DNA from 2 places in the Paenibacillus nicotianae genome. Region 1 is predicted to be linked to the other one. Evidence: riboswitches for the same ligand, from Rfam matches in the RefSeq annotation. Region 1 holds a riboswitch; the other holds the start of a gene.

Region 1 (7,947 bases):
TACATTGGAATAGTAGTCAAATGATATTCCACAGACAGGGGAGAATGTGCAAATGAGTTTAGGATTGAAATTAGGTAAAAAAGCTCCATTGGTATTGTTAAGCAGTGTGTTGTTCGCAGGGTTGTATATTCCACAATCTACATCTGTTGTTGATGCCAAAGCCGCTAATCTCACACCAACGTATGAGGTTAAATTTATGCTGGATGATGATATTCTGAACAGCGACCTGACGATTCAATCTGATGTACAAGATGCGTTTGATCTACCTGCCAAAGCGCAAAAAATTGCTGTAGAGTATTTCGATACAAGCGATAAGCAATTGGATAGCGAAGGCTGGAATGTACGTTTTCGCAAAAAAGAAGATAAAGATAATTTTGAAATGACGTATAAAAAGCGTTACAGTATTTCAAATGGAGATATTGATGCAGCACTAACCCTTGCTAATCAACAAGGATTCGATGCTTCTGATACTAACTATGAAGCAGAAGTCGATTGGGGATACAGCAAGCAGACATTAAGTCTTTCTAATGATAAAAAATCAAAAGCAACCACGTCAGGCGCAACATTGCCTGCGGATAGTAAAGCATTGTCTCTACTTGTCGATAATCTTCCAGGTAAATTGAAAAAATGGAAAGATGGATCAAGCTGGGGTGAAAAGCAGTTGAAAGCATCGCGTGCTTATGGCCCGGTGATGGCTAGTAAATATGAAGGAACATGGAACGGAATCGATGTAGATGTAGAAATTTGGCCGATTCGTAATGCTTCTGGTACAGGTACTGAGCCTGTAATTGAGATTTCGTTCAAAACGGATGATTACAACACCGCTGCAACAGATCGTCAACAATTGATGAACTATTTGAAGCAAGAAGGTTGGCTAGTACCACAAGATTCACTAAAAACACAATTGGTGTTAGATCGCTATTAAAAGTATGCTGATTGAAAATAGACAATAAAAAGAAGCACCCTGCGAGGTGCTTCTTTTTTGTTAAACTATGTTGCTCGGGCGTATTAGTATCCGCTACGTTCCATATTGTTAACACTTGCGAAGAATGCTGCACCAAAAACAATAAAGATAATAATGTAGATAACGATAATGATGGCAGCCCATAAAAGACCTGCTTTTGCATAGTTAGCTTTGGTAGGGTGAGTATCTCCACCGAAAGCCCATACAAATAACATGACTAAATTGACGATAGGAATGAAAAGCAACAAAAGTGTAAGCATCCATTCTTTAACGCTGATGATGGAAGTCGGTGCATCCGGCTGCGCAGGCGGGTAACCAGTGTTTTGTGAATTGTAATCCAAATTTTTCTACCCCTCTCAGTTATGTACTAAATATTGTGTAAAGATGTAAAGCCTCTATGATTATACAACTGTTACAGATATGTGACAATAGAGTAATATGAATAAAATTAGGAAGAGATGTTATATTTATTTGCAAAATCAATCGATCTATAGAAACATTCGATAGATACTAGACATTCATTTTAATTATTGTATAGTATAGTTAATCGATCGGAATTAAAGTTTTAAATATATTGCAAACTATTTATTTGTACGAAACTATTGCAAGTTACTAAAAGTATCTTTATAATGAGATATATTGAATGTTTGATACAAGAAAGTTTTCAAATCTTATTTTCATGGTTAAACATGAGAGTAGCTTATTTATACTAATAAACCAAAATCGAATAGAGATCTTCGGGGTAGGGTGCAATTCCCGACCGGCGGTGAACATTTTTTACAAGTGAAAAAATGGTAGCCCGCGACTCATTTTTCTGTTTTATAGAGGAATGACTGATCTGGTGAGAATCCAGAGCCGACGGTACAGTCCGGATGGGAGAAGATCAACCGATAAACATGCCAGTGTATTGTAAAATACAGTTGCACGTTTATTTGATCAAGCCCCCGTTTATTGTACGTTGATAACGGGGGCTTTCCGTATGAGATCTCATATTCAAATTCTAATCACGTAGGGAGTTTGAATCATGGAAAATGCAAGTTATAACATCAAAACAGCATCATCAGCTAGACAGCGTCATATTAAAAGTGGATTTTGGCTCGTTTTTGTAGGAGCGGCGTTATGGGGCGTTGATCCACTGTTCCGAATTATTTTACTCAAAACAATGACTTCAACCCAATTGGTATTGTTGGAGCATTTGATTGTTTTTCTAGCGGCGGCGCCTGTTTTATGGGTGAATCGAGCTGAATTAAAAGGTTTGAAAATGCGCCATATCGGAGCCTTATTGTTCTTATCATGGGGCGGATCGGCGATTGCTACGATTTTATTCACGATGGGACTGGCTCATGGTAATCTCAATGCAGTCTTGTTATTACAGAAATTACAACCAATCTTCGCGATTGTGTTAGCTCGTATCATTTTAAAAGAAGTATTACCGCGTGGATTTGGTTGGTTGTTTGCTTTAGCATTAGTAGGAACGTATATCTTAACCTTTGGATTCGCTATTCCGATTGGTCATATGAGTGAATTTGTACAGGTTGGTAGTCTATTTGCTCTAGGTGCGGCTGCACTATGGGGTGGATCAACTGTTATGGGACGCTTAATGGTCGGTCAGATGAAATATGAAACGGTTACTTCATTACGCTTTATTATGGCTTTACCATTATTGCTTGTTTTAACATGGCATGAAGGTGCAGCATGGAGCTTATCTGCTGATTCCGGTGGTATCGCAGCAGTATCTCTGAATTTGCTAGGTCAAGCATTGTTGCCGGGCTTGCTAAGTCTATTAATGTATTACAAAGGATTGTCGACAACAAAAGCTTCTGTAGCTACATTAGCAGAGTTGAGCTTTCCATTAGTCGGTGTTGTGATTAACTGGATCGTATTCGGACAATTATTGACATGGGCTCAACTGGTCGGCTTTTTGTTAATCTGGGTCGCATTATTCTTTATTTCCAGACGTCAACAACCGTCTGATGCCAAAACAGCTGTTCCTTCTGCATAATAAGCTCTTTTGTATCATCATAGGTTCTTTTATACAAAGAAAGTATAGTGTCACTCACTTATAAATCGTACTTTTTAATAAAAATAAAAATCCTGTCTACCTAGCGCAATCTCGCTTAGTAGACAGGGTTTTTTTAGTCTGTATAAGATAAAGATATTAATTCCATAGAATATCGAATATTTAGTAATTCTTTATCCTCATTCAGAACGCTGATTCTACTTATTTAATCGGTACCAGATCAAAAAAGTCTAACTCTCCATACCCACTTCCTTTGCTAAATCGAATCGTATGATTACCTGCTGTCAAAGATAGACGTTGCGTCGATAATCCCCAATTTTCCCAACCTTTATTAGTAATAAAAAAGTCTGTTGCATTATTGCTATCTACAGAAAGGCGCAGTGTAGACCAATCCAGTCCGTCTGTTCCATTGCCTGTACGCGCAGCCAACATATATGTTCCTGTTGTAGGAACATTCACCGAATATTGTACATAACTGCCTGTAGTATCGATATGACCTGCTTTTGACAGTCCTGAACCATTTGGGCTTGAGGAAGCATAAGCCGCCCCGCCAAAAGTTCCTTGTTCACCTTCATAACGGGTGCGATCCGGTTCACCAGATGGAATAGCTATCTGTGTATTTGGATTGAGCGGTTGACCGAATTGAGGAGTATTATCTGTATTCCAGCTAAATTTCTGTGTACGAATTTCCCGGTTCCAACCTGCATTGTTGAATTTGGCAGAATGATACACAATCCAATCTTCTTTGCCGTCAGGAGATGTAGTAAACGAAGCATGACCCGGGCCATACACTCCATTAGCAGAAGCAAATACAGGTTGAGCACGTTTACTCCAAGCCGAAGGACTTAACAAATTGCTGTTCGTCTGTGCTGTAATTAATCCCAAAGCATAATCATTCGTCCAGCTTCCGCTAGCAGAATAGATCAGATTAATTTTATCGTTTTTGATTACCACTTGAGGGCCTTCGTTGACATTCGGTTGGTGATTAGTCTCCCATCCATACGTAGGACGAGCGATCTCAACACGCGCTGAATCGATTGTCCAGGGATTACTCATATGAGCGATATATAAATTTTGTCTAACATTGTCTGTTCCTTCCCAGCCTGACCAGATAAAATACAATTGTCCATTCACCGCTAATGGAGTACCATCGATTGCCCAGCGGTTGGTTGTATCTGTGATCTGACCTTTGTCTACCCATGTCCCTTGCATCGGGTTACTACTGGTATTCTGCATCACATACATACGATGATTCGCATTATCGCCGTCGTCTTTAGCATAGTAAATGTACCATGCTCCATTAAGAAAATGAATTTCTGGTGCCCATACATTTTGTCCGCCTGTTGTAATTTCACGCTTTTCAGCAGCATCAATACCGGTTAATGTAGAAGATTTCCAGATCGTGACATTGTTACCTGTCGTTTTTGTGAAATAATAGAATCCATCAGTATGCTTATACATCCACGGATCTGCACCATCTTGCATAATGACATTGTAAAACTGTTTTTGTACAGATGCCGCAGAAGCCATACTGATACCGGTGCTCATAAGCAAAGTGAATAGCAAAAATAAAACTCCTCCTTTGATGATCAAGCGATAACGTTTCATTGATTCAGCTCCTTTTAATATAGTGAATAGATAACGCTTACAATACGAACTGTAACGCAGAATAATGTCGGGGAACAGGACGATATTTTGGATGGATAGACATTCTATTGGAGATATGAACGTGAGCGTCTGAATAAAGAGTTTAACCGTTTACACTTTGGGAGCAAACAGGTACATTAGGCGTAATTCATATGCGTTATTTGGCTTTAGGATGGAGTACATTTACAAAGTGAGGTTGGGTTATATGGTGAGATGGATCAAGCGGTATAGGTTGCCTGTGACTAGGCTAAAATTATATGTTTGGCTTGTTGTGATATTGATCATCGGGATCATTAGTTATGGGATAGCGCGTGGAGGGATAACATCGTTAGTTGGTGATCGTTCTCATTCGCAGTCAATAGCTAATTTATCGACTACTGATCCTATTCAAATCTCATTTTGGACACCTTTTAGTGGTGGTGATATTTCTTTTATGAATGAACTGGTACAACGTTACAATCAGGAAAATACCGATCATATTGTTGTGACGATGAAAAATAATAAATCAGATGATTACTATACCAAATTATCAACAGCTATCGTTACAGAAGAAGCGCCGGATGTAGCGATCATACATGCGTCAATGTTCGCTCAATATATACCAGCCGATTTTATCCAACAGATCGATACTGTTGCTGCTCAAGCAGGAGTAAATTGGAACGATTTTAATCCATCTATTTTAGCAAGAACGATGATCCAGACCGACCATTATGCGATTCCATTAGATACGCATTTTAGCATATTGTATTATAACAAAAAATGGTTAGCCAAAGCAGGATTGTATCATGATGGAAAAGTTCAGATCGAGCCAGGAGAAAAAGGATTTGTAGACTTTTTGCAGACGTTACAACAGCATATTCCTCAGGATGTTGCACCGCTTGCTGTGCCGAATGTGCGGATCGACTCTTTATGGTTATGGTGGTCATTGTATGCTCAGATAGAAGGGGGAGGACAATTGTATACTTCTGATGGACAACATGCTGCTATCGATATGCCAGCCGCCAAGCGATCATTGGAATTGGTTACTTCCCTTTATGAGCAACAGTTAATTCCGCCTAATATCAATGATGCTTCTAATGAGTTTGCTAAAGGGAAAGCAGCACTACTTTTTTTAGGTGTATGGTCTATCGGTTCTTTTGAAAAAGTACCTGATTTGGATTTTGGTGTGATGCCATTTCCACAAATCTATGATCATGCAGGATCATGGGGAGATGCTCATACTCTTGCTTTTCCAACCCATCATGAACAAGATCCAGCCAAAGTACTGGCGGCTGTCAAATTTGCACACTGGTTAGCCGAGCATGGAGCAGTATGGGGAGAAGCAGGGCATGTGCCTGCTGTTCAAGCGGAAGCATTATCACAAGCGTATCTTTCGCTACCTTTTCGCAAAGAGTATGTGGATGAAGCTAATCATGTTGAATATTTCCCCAGCAATCCGAAGCAAATTATGATCAGCGATGCACTGATTAATGAATTGGAGAAAATCTGGTACGGTAAGCAAAGTGTAGATCAGATGCTTGATCATTTAGAACCTTTGATTAACCAGATTTTGAAGGAGTAAGTGATGCAGACATATATGAAAGACTGGATTCGTCGCTGGAAAAATATGCGGTTGGTCACCCGGCTGATTATTATGAATATTACACTTATTTCGATTCCGTTGATTATTTCTTCCGTGATATCGAGTATCGGTTATTCAGATTCAATTCAGACAAATGCAGGTCAATATCAAGCAGACGTTGTGCGCGAATTTACTTCGAATTTGGATGCTTATATGAATGAGTTAGTGTTATTATCTGTTTTGCCCTATCAGTCCCCAGAAATTATGGATTATCTGGAGCAGGATACACAAGACCAAGTGATTGATCGCTATGAAGACCGTTTATTGTTAGAAAATTTTGTACGGCGTATTCGGGTGAATGGACGGGTCGATATTGCAGGAGTCGCTTTGTTCACCAATCATACGCACTCTTCTTATGTCGAATTACCAGATAGTCCAGGTCGATTTGCAGAGTCAGGAGATCGAGAACGATTATTAGCACTGGATACTGAATTATCTGGCAAGGGGTATTTTATCGCTCCTCATGCAGTGCTGTCTGATAATGGAACCGTCTATCAAGTCTTTTCGATTGCTCGTAAAATTCGTAGTCTGGATAACGGCAAAGAATTAGGAGTGCTGGTGATTGATGTGCCTGCCGAGGCATTGACTGATCGTATTACACATCTTGCAGGTTCGCCTACATCGTTATTTGCGATGATCGATCAGCATAAGCAATTGATTTATAAAAGCCCTTCTTTTCCAGTAGATGATCCTATTTTGCAACAATATGGAGGAGAAGGTACGTTAACAATTCATAATGGCAAGCAATCGGTACTACTTACGTACCAGACCTCGCCTGTGACTCATTGGACAGTACTTCAAGCGGTTCCTGTATCAGTGTTGGTACAAGATGCAGAGCAGGTCAATCGGCAAATGATCTGGTTAGGCGGAATCTGTCTGATTATCTCGGTCATTGTATCGATTTTTCATGCTATGCGTATCACAAGACCACTTAGTGTATTACGGGATTCTATGAAACTTGTAGAACGTGGAGAGTTTGATATTACTTTACCTGTTCAGCAAACAGACGAGATCGGTCATTTGAGTCGTACTTTTAATATTATGGTATCTCGTTTAGGAACATTAACTTACCGATTATATGAAACCGAGATTCGAGAAAAAAATGCGCAGATCGCTTCACTTCAAAGTCAGATTAATCCTCATTTTTTGTACAATACACTCGGTTCAATCAGTATGTATGCGGAGCTCGAAGGCAATCGTGAAGTGGTTCAAATGACCAATCATTTAAGCGCATTGCTCCGGTATAGTATTGGAAGCGATCATAGTGAAGTCACTATCGAACAGGAGTTAGATCATGTACGAGGATACCTTTCGATTCAACGTATTCGGTATGATGAGCGTTTAACGTATACGATTCATGCAGACCCATCGCTATTATCAAGCCCTATGATTCGTTTGACACTACAACCATTAGTAGAAAATGCAATTATTCATGGGTTAGAACGAGGTCGTGGTGATATTTATATTCAGATTGAAGTTCATATCGCACAACAACAGATTCAGATAGATGTGATCGATAATGGACCAGGTATGGAAAACGAATGGATCGAAGAACAACATCTTCATATGGAAGCAGGTATTTTGCCAGAAGGCCCGGGAGGTCATGGATTGGTCAATGTTCATCGCAGAATTGCACTCAAATATGGTAATGACTATGGAATTACATTGCATAATCGAGATGAAGGAGGATTACGC
Region 2 (7,947 bases), 1.8 Mb from region 1:
CATTCGCTGTATTGGATTGGTATTGTAGTAAATGCTCTACATACTTACCAAGCACATCACATTCAATATTGACCATGTCGCCTGCTTTACGATAAGCAAGCACTGTTTCTTTGAGTGTATGTGGAATGATAGAGATCGTGAATGAAGTGTTCGTTACCGATACCACTGTTAAGCTGATGCCATCGACAGTGATAGACCCTTTCGGAATAATGTAACGAAATAGATCATGATCGGTTGGAGCTATCTGGAAAATCACAGCATTCTGGTTGCTCTGTATCTGTTCAATATGTGCTGTACCATCGACATGACCCTGTACGATATGTCCTCCGAAGCGTCCGTTGGCTATCATTGCCCGCTCTAAGTTAATAGGGCTACCTGTTTTCAATTCCTTGAGACTGGAAGAACGATACGTTTCTGGCATCACATCTACTGTAAATAAAGAATCGGCTATCGTCGTCACTGTTAAGCATACCCCGTTGCATGACACACTATCTCCGATCTGAAGTCCGTCCATGATACGTGATGCTTGAATACCAAGTACCATCGTTTCACCGCGTCGTCCATTTTGTCTGAGTGTACCTATTTCTTCGATCAGTCCGGTAAACATAGACATCCTCCTTTCTATCGAGATGGTCTGCTACTTAAATATTAAAGATGATGATAACGTGGTAATCCACTGATATAAATATTGTCATCTAATGTCTCAATTTCGATTTCATCTAGTATTACAGCTTGATTCATTTTTTCAAATCCATCGAAAGCAAATGTTGATAATGTACCACCGATAATTTTGGGAGCAAAAAATAAAGTGATGCGATCGATCAGTCCTGCTTCAAGCATCGAACCGTTCAGCGTTCCGCCACCTTCTAACAAAATCGAAGAAATCTCCAGTTCACCAAGCTTTTTCATCGCAAATGGAAGGTCTACATACGGCCCGCTCCCACAGATAATAACGGTGATACCACGTTCTTGCAGTTCATGGATACGATCTCGATTGGCTTGATATGTGGTCACAATAATCGTAGGCGCTACATCTGTATTTAATAATTTGGCTGTATCTGGAATACGTAGTTGCGAGTCAATCACAATACGAGTAGGATGAACGCCAGGTACTTCTGTACGTGTAGTCAGCTCAGGATCGTCTGCCAATACGGTACCAATGCCTACCATAATGCCTTGATGACGATGACGCATCGTATGAACGATAGCGCGAGCATCACTATTGGAAATCCACTTACTATCACCGGTACGAGAAGCTAGACGACCATCTAAGGTACTGGCTGTTTTGAGAGTCACAAAAGGAAGCCCTGTTGTAATATATTTATTAAATGTCTCGTTAAGTCGTTCTGATCGCTTAGCCAGTACACCGGTAACGACTTCAATCCCATGACTGCGTAACTTTTCGATGCCTGAGCCAGCTACTTGTGGATTAGGGTCTACTGCGGCAACAACGACCCGTTTTACTTTTTCTTTGATCAGGCGATCACTACAAGGTGGCGTTTTGCCATAATGACTGCATGGTTCTAGCGTCACATATGCTGTAGCGCCTTCTGCTTGATCTCCTGCCATATTGAGTGCGTGTACTTCAGCATGTCCGGTTCCTCGTTGTAAATGTGCACCCATTCCTACGATTCTGCCATCTTTTACAACAACACAACCAACCACAGGATTAATATCTGTCTGCCCTTGAGCTTTTTCTGCTAAATCCAGTGCTAGTGTCATATAAAATTCATCATTGATTACGTTCATTATTCAGGGCTCCTTTGACACCATAAAAAATTCATAACTGCATCCTTTGAGATTGATCAGAGTGCTGTTACGAGTTTGATCGTAGTATCATCATATTTAGTTACTATTCATAATTTAATAACTAAATTATAAAGTGTATCACGATATAATGACAAGCAAAAAGCCCTGTAAACCGGAATTGTATCCGAATGTTTACAGGGCTTTACATAAATGTATAGGAGTAAGAATATAATGTACCTATATAATCGAGTGCTCATATGTCTGTAAATCTACAGCACAAAGACTGTATACCTACTATTGGCTTCAGTTGATCTACTAATCCAATTTTTACATATGTGCTACGTATAGACACTATTTATATGCCAAAGAAACCTATAACGATAAGGTATCTTGCTTCATAAAAATAGTAAACTATACACTCAAATAAGTGCACTTTCAGTCAGAGATCGCTGTGCAAGCGACCTCTGTATCCCTCTCCCATCCAGACTATACTGTCGGCTCTGGATTCTCACCAGATCCACCGTCTATGGTTGTTACACACATAGCCGGGTCACGGACTTAGAGATCAGATTTTGTCTTGATCTCAACACCGCCGGTGGGGAATTTCGCCCCGCCCCGAAGGATAAATTATAAAGTTGTGATCACGATTTTGCTGTGATGCTGAAATCATATCATCCATACACGTAAAAATCAAGAAAGCTAACTTTTTCTATATGCTGTCTACCATTGTATAATCTTTAGTTATACTATAGATAACTGATTTCATGACTCTACTGTCTATACTGTTGTATAATAAATATACTTTTTATTTTTTAGATGAGGTATTGCTTTGAGTCTAATATCCTTACCATCGTGTGAATCAAATCATGTTAATCGAAAGGTGATTATGATGTTTTTTATCAACAAAAAATTAATCAACAAATTGGCTGCACCTTATCAAGAACCAAGTATGCAGGTATGTTATGCTACACCTCAACACTTTTCAGCCTATTCCAGCAAAGCAGTATTATTACTTAATGAGGAGAAATTAATAGTTTTATTTCTTAACTTCTTTTCTTCCAAAGTCATACATAAAGTCGAGTTATCTATGGCTGATATGCAAGAACATCGTTATAATAAAGGACTTTCACTCGCTTCAACGTGGTCATTTCAAAGTAACGGACAAACATGGCGGTTTCAGATGCTCAAAAAGATTATTCCACTCGGTAAGATGCAACAAGAGTTTTTAGATTTTCTGAATGAACACATTATCAATACATAAAAAAGTGCAAAAAAACACCAATCCACCCTCTTTTCTATTTGCAAAAGAAGGTAGATCAGTGCTGTTAACATCTGTATGCTGACTAGGTATAGACTACCTTTTAAGCTTGATACGCGACCTGTCCATTAACAACGGTCATACGGATAGCAGTTTGTAATAAAGATTCGGAATCGGTAGTAATATCTCGATCGATCACTGTAAAATCAGCCGCTTTGCCTACGTGAATACTGCCACGCTCTTGTTCTTCGCCTGCTGCTTGTGCACTACCTACTGTAAACAAATGTACAGCTTCTGCGATACTAAGTCGCTCCTGTGGTAAATACCCTTCGGCTGGCTCTGTCGCATAAGGTCTGCGACGGGTAACAGCGGCATGAATACCGAGCATCGGGTCGAGCGGTTCAATCGGCGCATCGCTTCCACCTGCACAGATGACACCGGCATCCATTAACTTTTTCCAGGCATATAAGTAATCTGTACGCTCTGCACCTACACGCTCCATTACCCAGGGGAAATCACTGGCGACAAAACGTGGCTGGATATCTGCAATCAGTGGTAATTGCGTCATTCGTCCAAGCAGTTGTTGATCCAGTACCTGCGCATGAATAAATCGATCTGGCAAATGTGAAATACCTTGCAACGGATGTGCTTCCATCGTCGATAAGGTCAGGTCTGCGGCGCCATCACCGATCGCATGTACCGCAATCGGATAACCTAGCGAACGCGCATACGATGTAATTTCATGTAACTGTGCTGTTGTATGAATCGCCATTCCGCGTGTATGAGGTGCATCGCTATACGGTTGTTGTAATAGCGCTGTACGTCCTCCAATCGCTCCATCAGAGAACAACTTAGCTGCACCGATACGTAACCACTCATCTCCATCACCTGCGCGTAATCCCAACGCTTGAGCTTCTTGTAAATGAGTATAAAAAATCAACTGATGGGTTCGGAAATGTAACCCTTCGGCATGCAATTCACGATAAATCTGTAACATCGTTTCTATACTACCCAAAAACCGTAAATCTTCGGTATGAGATGCTGTTAATCCTAAACGAAGTGCATCCTGACAAGCACGCCGAATCGCTTCTTTTTTGGTGTTATAATCGGGTTCGGGTTGTACCGCTGTAAAAGCCGCTGAAGCTTCTTCATAAATCCATCCGTTTAACTCTCCAGCTTCATCCCTGCCAAAAGAACCGGCTTCAGGATCAGGTGAAGATGAGGTAACACCTGCTTTGGCAAAAGCCAAACTATTACCTAAAAAAGCATGAAAACATGTTCTCGTGAGGTAGATAGGATGCTGTGTCGTAATCTCGTCTAGTTCTGTTCGCAATGGTGGAATCGGTGGATCAAAATTATTTTCATTCCAATTCAATCCGACAATCCATTCCCCAGCCGGTGTAACTTCGGCACGCTGACGAATCAATTGAATCATCTCTTCTTTGGACGTAACGTCTGAAAAATCAAGCATAGATAACTTCATCCCATGCATAGATAAATGCATATGCGAATCGACTAACCCGGGCAATACATAAGCCCCATCCCAATTCACATGACGGTAATCTTTCCCTGCTAGCTGTAACGATAAATCTTGCGTAGTACCAATCGCAGAAATGATTCCATTTTCTATGTAAATCGCATCTGCTTCTGCTGGAAGATGAGGGCTAAATGCAAATTTTCCATGTGTGAATAATGTTCCTGCCATTTTTTACACTCCTTTTGCATATTTTTAGTAAAAAAAGAGCCTGCATTATAAATGCAGACCCTTATTGCTGTTGATTGAAAAAAGCTTACGCTTCTACAACTGCAACAGTTTCCATTTTGTCGCTACCTTTAAGAGCATCAACATATTCCAAACCTTTAACGACTTTACCAAACACTGTATGTTGTCCATCCAAATGTGGTTGTGGTTGGTAGCAGATGTAGAACTGGCTTCCGCCTGTGTTGCGTCCTGCATGAGCCATAGCCAAAGAACCGCGCTCGTGTTTGTTCGGGTTGATTTCGCAGTTGATTGTGTAACCTGGGCCGCCAGTACCAGTACCGTTCGGGCATCCGCCTTGAGCTACAAAACCAGGGATAACGCGGTGGAATGTTAATCCGTTGTAGAAACCTTCGTTTGCTAATTTTTCAAAGTTAGCAACCGTATTCGGTGCATCTTGTTCAAACAGGTCGATAACTACTTCGCCGCCGTTTGCAAGTTTGATGTTCGCTTGTTTAGACATAATATAATAAATCTCCTCTCAATTAAAAACAGAAATTAGGATGCTTGACACTACTTCACTCTAGTACGATTAAGCAAGAATTAGTTCTGTAGGACAGCATCCTATTTAGTTTACTATGAAAATGAATTCTGCGCAAAGGCATGTTCACTTGTTTATCTGTCTACGATCCTCATTTTATTATTGAATTCAAATATTTATCGTTGATATATACTTCATATTCTGTTCTTTTGTTAGCGAATTTTAGAAAAAAAGAGCAGCAGATTGACGATCTTTATTATGGTTTTAGGTAAGACCTTCTCAAAAACAGATTTTTATAAAATTTAGCTTATGAAGCGCTAATCGTAGCTTTGGTTAGACGAGCCGGAATAACATCATGACCTGTAATATCAGCCAGTGTTTCGCGCTCTACAATCACATCACTTTTGCCGTCTTTGACTAATATCACTGCCGGACGACGAATACGGTTATAATTGCTTGCCATTGAATAATTATATGCGCCTGTGCAAGCTATCGCTAACAGATCACCTGCTACCGGAGAAGCAAGTTCAATATCCCAGATCAGCATATCGCCACTTTCGCAACATTTACCAGCTACTGATACCAGTTCTGTTTCTTCATCTGTGGCGCGATTGGCAATCACTGCTTCATATTTTGCTTCATATAGAGCCAGACGTGGATTATCTGTCATTCCACCGTCGACTGATACATATTTACGTACATTGGGAATATCTTTGTTAGAGCCTACTGTGTATAATGTGGTTCCTGCATCGCCTACGATACTGCGACCGGGTTCTACCCAGATTTGTGGTAATGCTCCTTCTAATTTGGCAAAATGTTCTTTCACTGCTGTCGTGATCGCTTCTACATATTCAGATACTTGAAGCGGAGTATCTTCGGATGTGTACCGAATCCCAAATCCGCCACCTAAATTAATAACAGTAAATGAAATACCTTCTTGTTGCTGTACTTCAAGTGCAAATGCTGCAACACGTTCTACTGCTACTTGAAAACCATCTACTTCAAAAATCTGTGAACCGATATGAGAATGAATACCTAGCAATTTGACATTCTCTAACTGATGAGCTTCTTTGACTGCTTGATAAGCTGTTCCATTTCCTACATCAAATCCAAATTTGGAATCTTCTTGTCCGGTAGAAATATATTCATGCGTATGCGCTTCTACGCCTGGTGTCACACGCAATAAAATATTAGGTATTAGATTTTTGGACGCTGCTATCGCATTTAATACGTGCAGTTCTACAAAGTTATCAACAACAAAGCAACCGATACCTGCATCCAACGCCATTTCTAATTCATCCGGTGTTTTGTTATTACCATGAAAATGTATCCGTTCTACAGGGAATCCAGCCTGCATCGCTGTGTATAATTCGCCTTCAGATACAACATCCATCGATAATCCTTCTTCTTCTACAATACGACACATTGCCATCGTACAGAACGCTTTACTAGCATACGCTACTTGAAAAGTTAATCCTGATGCTTTAAATGCTTGCATATATTCCTGACAACGACTACGAATTAAATGTTCATCCATAATATATAAAGGCGTACCATATTGTTCTTTTAACTGAACGGTATCACAACCACCGATCACAAGATGACCTTGATCATTTATTTGACTTGTTCCATGTAAATACATCTGTTGTCCTCCGTTCATTCACTTGAAGTGTATAGTCAGTATAACCATTGTGCATATTATAGCAGAATGGACTATTTTGCTGAACATTTGTGTTTTATGTGACTTGGTACAGAGTTGATTCACTTATTAATGTACTTACATATGGAAAAAATAAGCATTTACGTCAATTCAAATAAGATGCTACTATGCTTTATAGAGACACCGTCTTATCGCGATAAATCAGGATAATCTATAATTAAAATCTTTATATTACATTACTTATTTACCGAGGAGGATGGCATTGAAAAAGATTGGATGTCTTGTGCTTGCATTTATACTATTTGTACCTACTTTGCTCGTTCAAAATCTAGCGGAAGCAGCAAATAGTACTATAGTGAATCACTCTGTCACGTATACATATGCAGCGATGACCCGTCATATTCAGTTGTTAGCGCAGAAATACCCTGATTTGATCCAGTACAAATCGATAGGCAAAACCAAGTATGGTCGTGATATCTGGGCTGTCGGACTCGGTCATGGACAAGCGACTGTATTTATCAATGGTTCTCATCATGCTCGTGAATGGATGACGACGACAATCAATATGTATATGTTAGAGCAATATGCGATAGCGTATACCGCCAATCGCCCTTTTGAAGGATATAATACACGCCAGATTTTAGATCGAACAACCATCTGGTTCGTACCGATGGTCAATCCAGATGGGGTGACATTGCAACAGCAAGGAACCGGTGCTTTTCCTGCTTCTGTTCGACAAGCTTTAGTCAAAATGAATGGTGGAAGCACCAACTTTAAGCGCTGGAAAGCCAATGCTCAAGGGATTGATCCGAATCGTCAATATGATGCCTATTGGAGCACGATTGAAGATAATATTCCGTATCCATTTTGGAAAAATCATAAAGGAACCACTGCTGTACAAACAGCCGAAAATCAAGCGACCACTTCGTTTACGTACGAGATCGATCCCGAGATCGCTGTTTCGTATCATTCCGCAGGACGTATTCTGTACTGGAACTTCCACACGCTTCCACAGAATCTAAGTCGGGATAAGCGTTTGG

Evidence for each region. Region 1 has a riboswitch for FMN ahead of ACFSGI_RS14955 (DMT family transporter). Riboswitches for the same ligand answer to the same signal wherever they lie in the genome.
Region 2: it holds a riboswitch for FMN, as region 1 does, so the genes downstream of both, ribD (bifunctional diaminohydroxyphosphoribosylaminopyrimidine deaminase/5-amino-6-(5-phosphoribosylamino)uracil reductase RibD) here and ACFSGI_RS14955 (DMT family transporter) in region 1, are expected to answer to the same signal.

The regions. Positions count from the first base shown of each region.
Region 1 is NZ_JBHUGF010000010.1:2,451,258-2,459,204, reverse strand. It holds gene ACFSGI_RS14965 (hypothetical protein) at 53-925, shown strand; gene ACFSGI_RS14960 (hypothetical protein) at 1,009-1,305, opposite strand; FMN riboswitch at 1,694-1,852, shown strand; gene ACFSGI_RS14955 (DMT family transporter) at 1,989-2,966, shown strand; gene ACFSGI_RS14950 (family 43 glycosylhydrolase) at 3,186-4,514, opposite strand; gene ACFSGI_RS14945 (extracellular solute-binding protein) at 4,903-6,192, shown strand; gene ACFSGI_RS14940 (cache domain-containing sensor histidine kinase) at 6,196-7,947, shown strand, end outside.
Region 2 is NZ_JBHUGF010000010.1:683,537-691,483, reverse strand. It holds gene ribE (riboflavin synthase) at 1-607, opposite strand, end outside; gene ribD (bifunctional diaminohydroxyphosphoribosylaminopyrimidine deaminase/5-amino-6-(5-phosphoribosylamino)uracil reductase RibD) at 649-1,749, opposite strand; FMN riboswitch at 2,215-2,376, opposite strand; gene ACFSGI_RS07225 (hypothetical protein) at 2,639-3,010, shown strand; gene ACFSGI_RS07220 (amidohydrolase) at 3,111-4,712, opposite strand; gene ACFSGI_RS07215 (peptidylprolyl isomerase) at 4,798-5,229, opposite strand; gene lysA (diaminopimelate decarboxylase) at 5,555-6,889, opposite strand; gene ACFSGI_RS07205 (M14 family zinc carboxypeptidase) at 7,170-7,947, shown strand, end outside.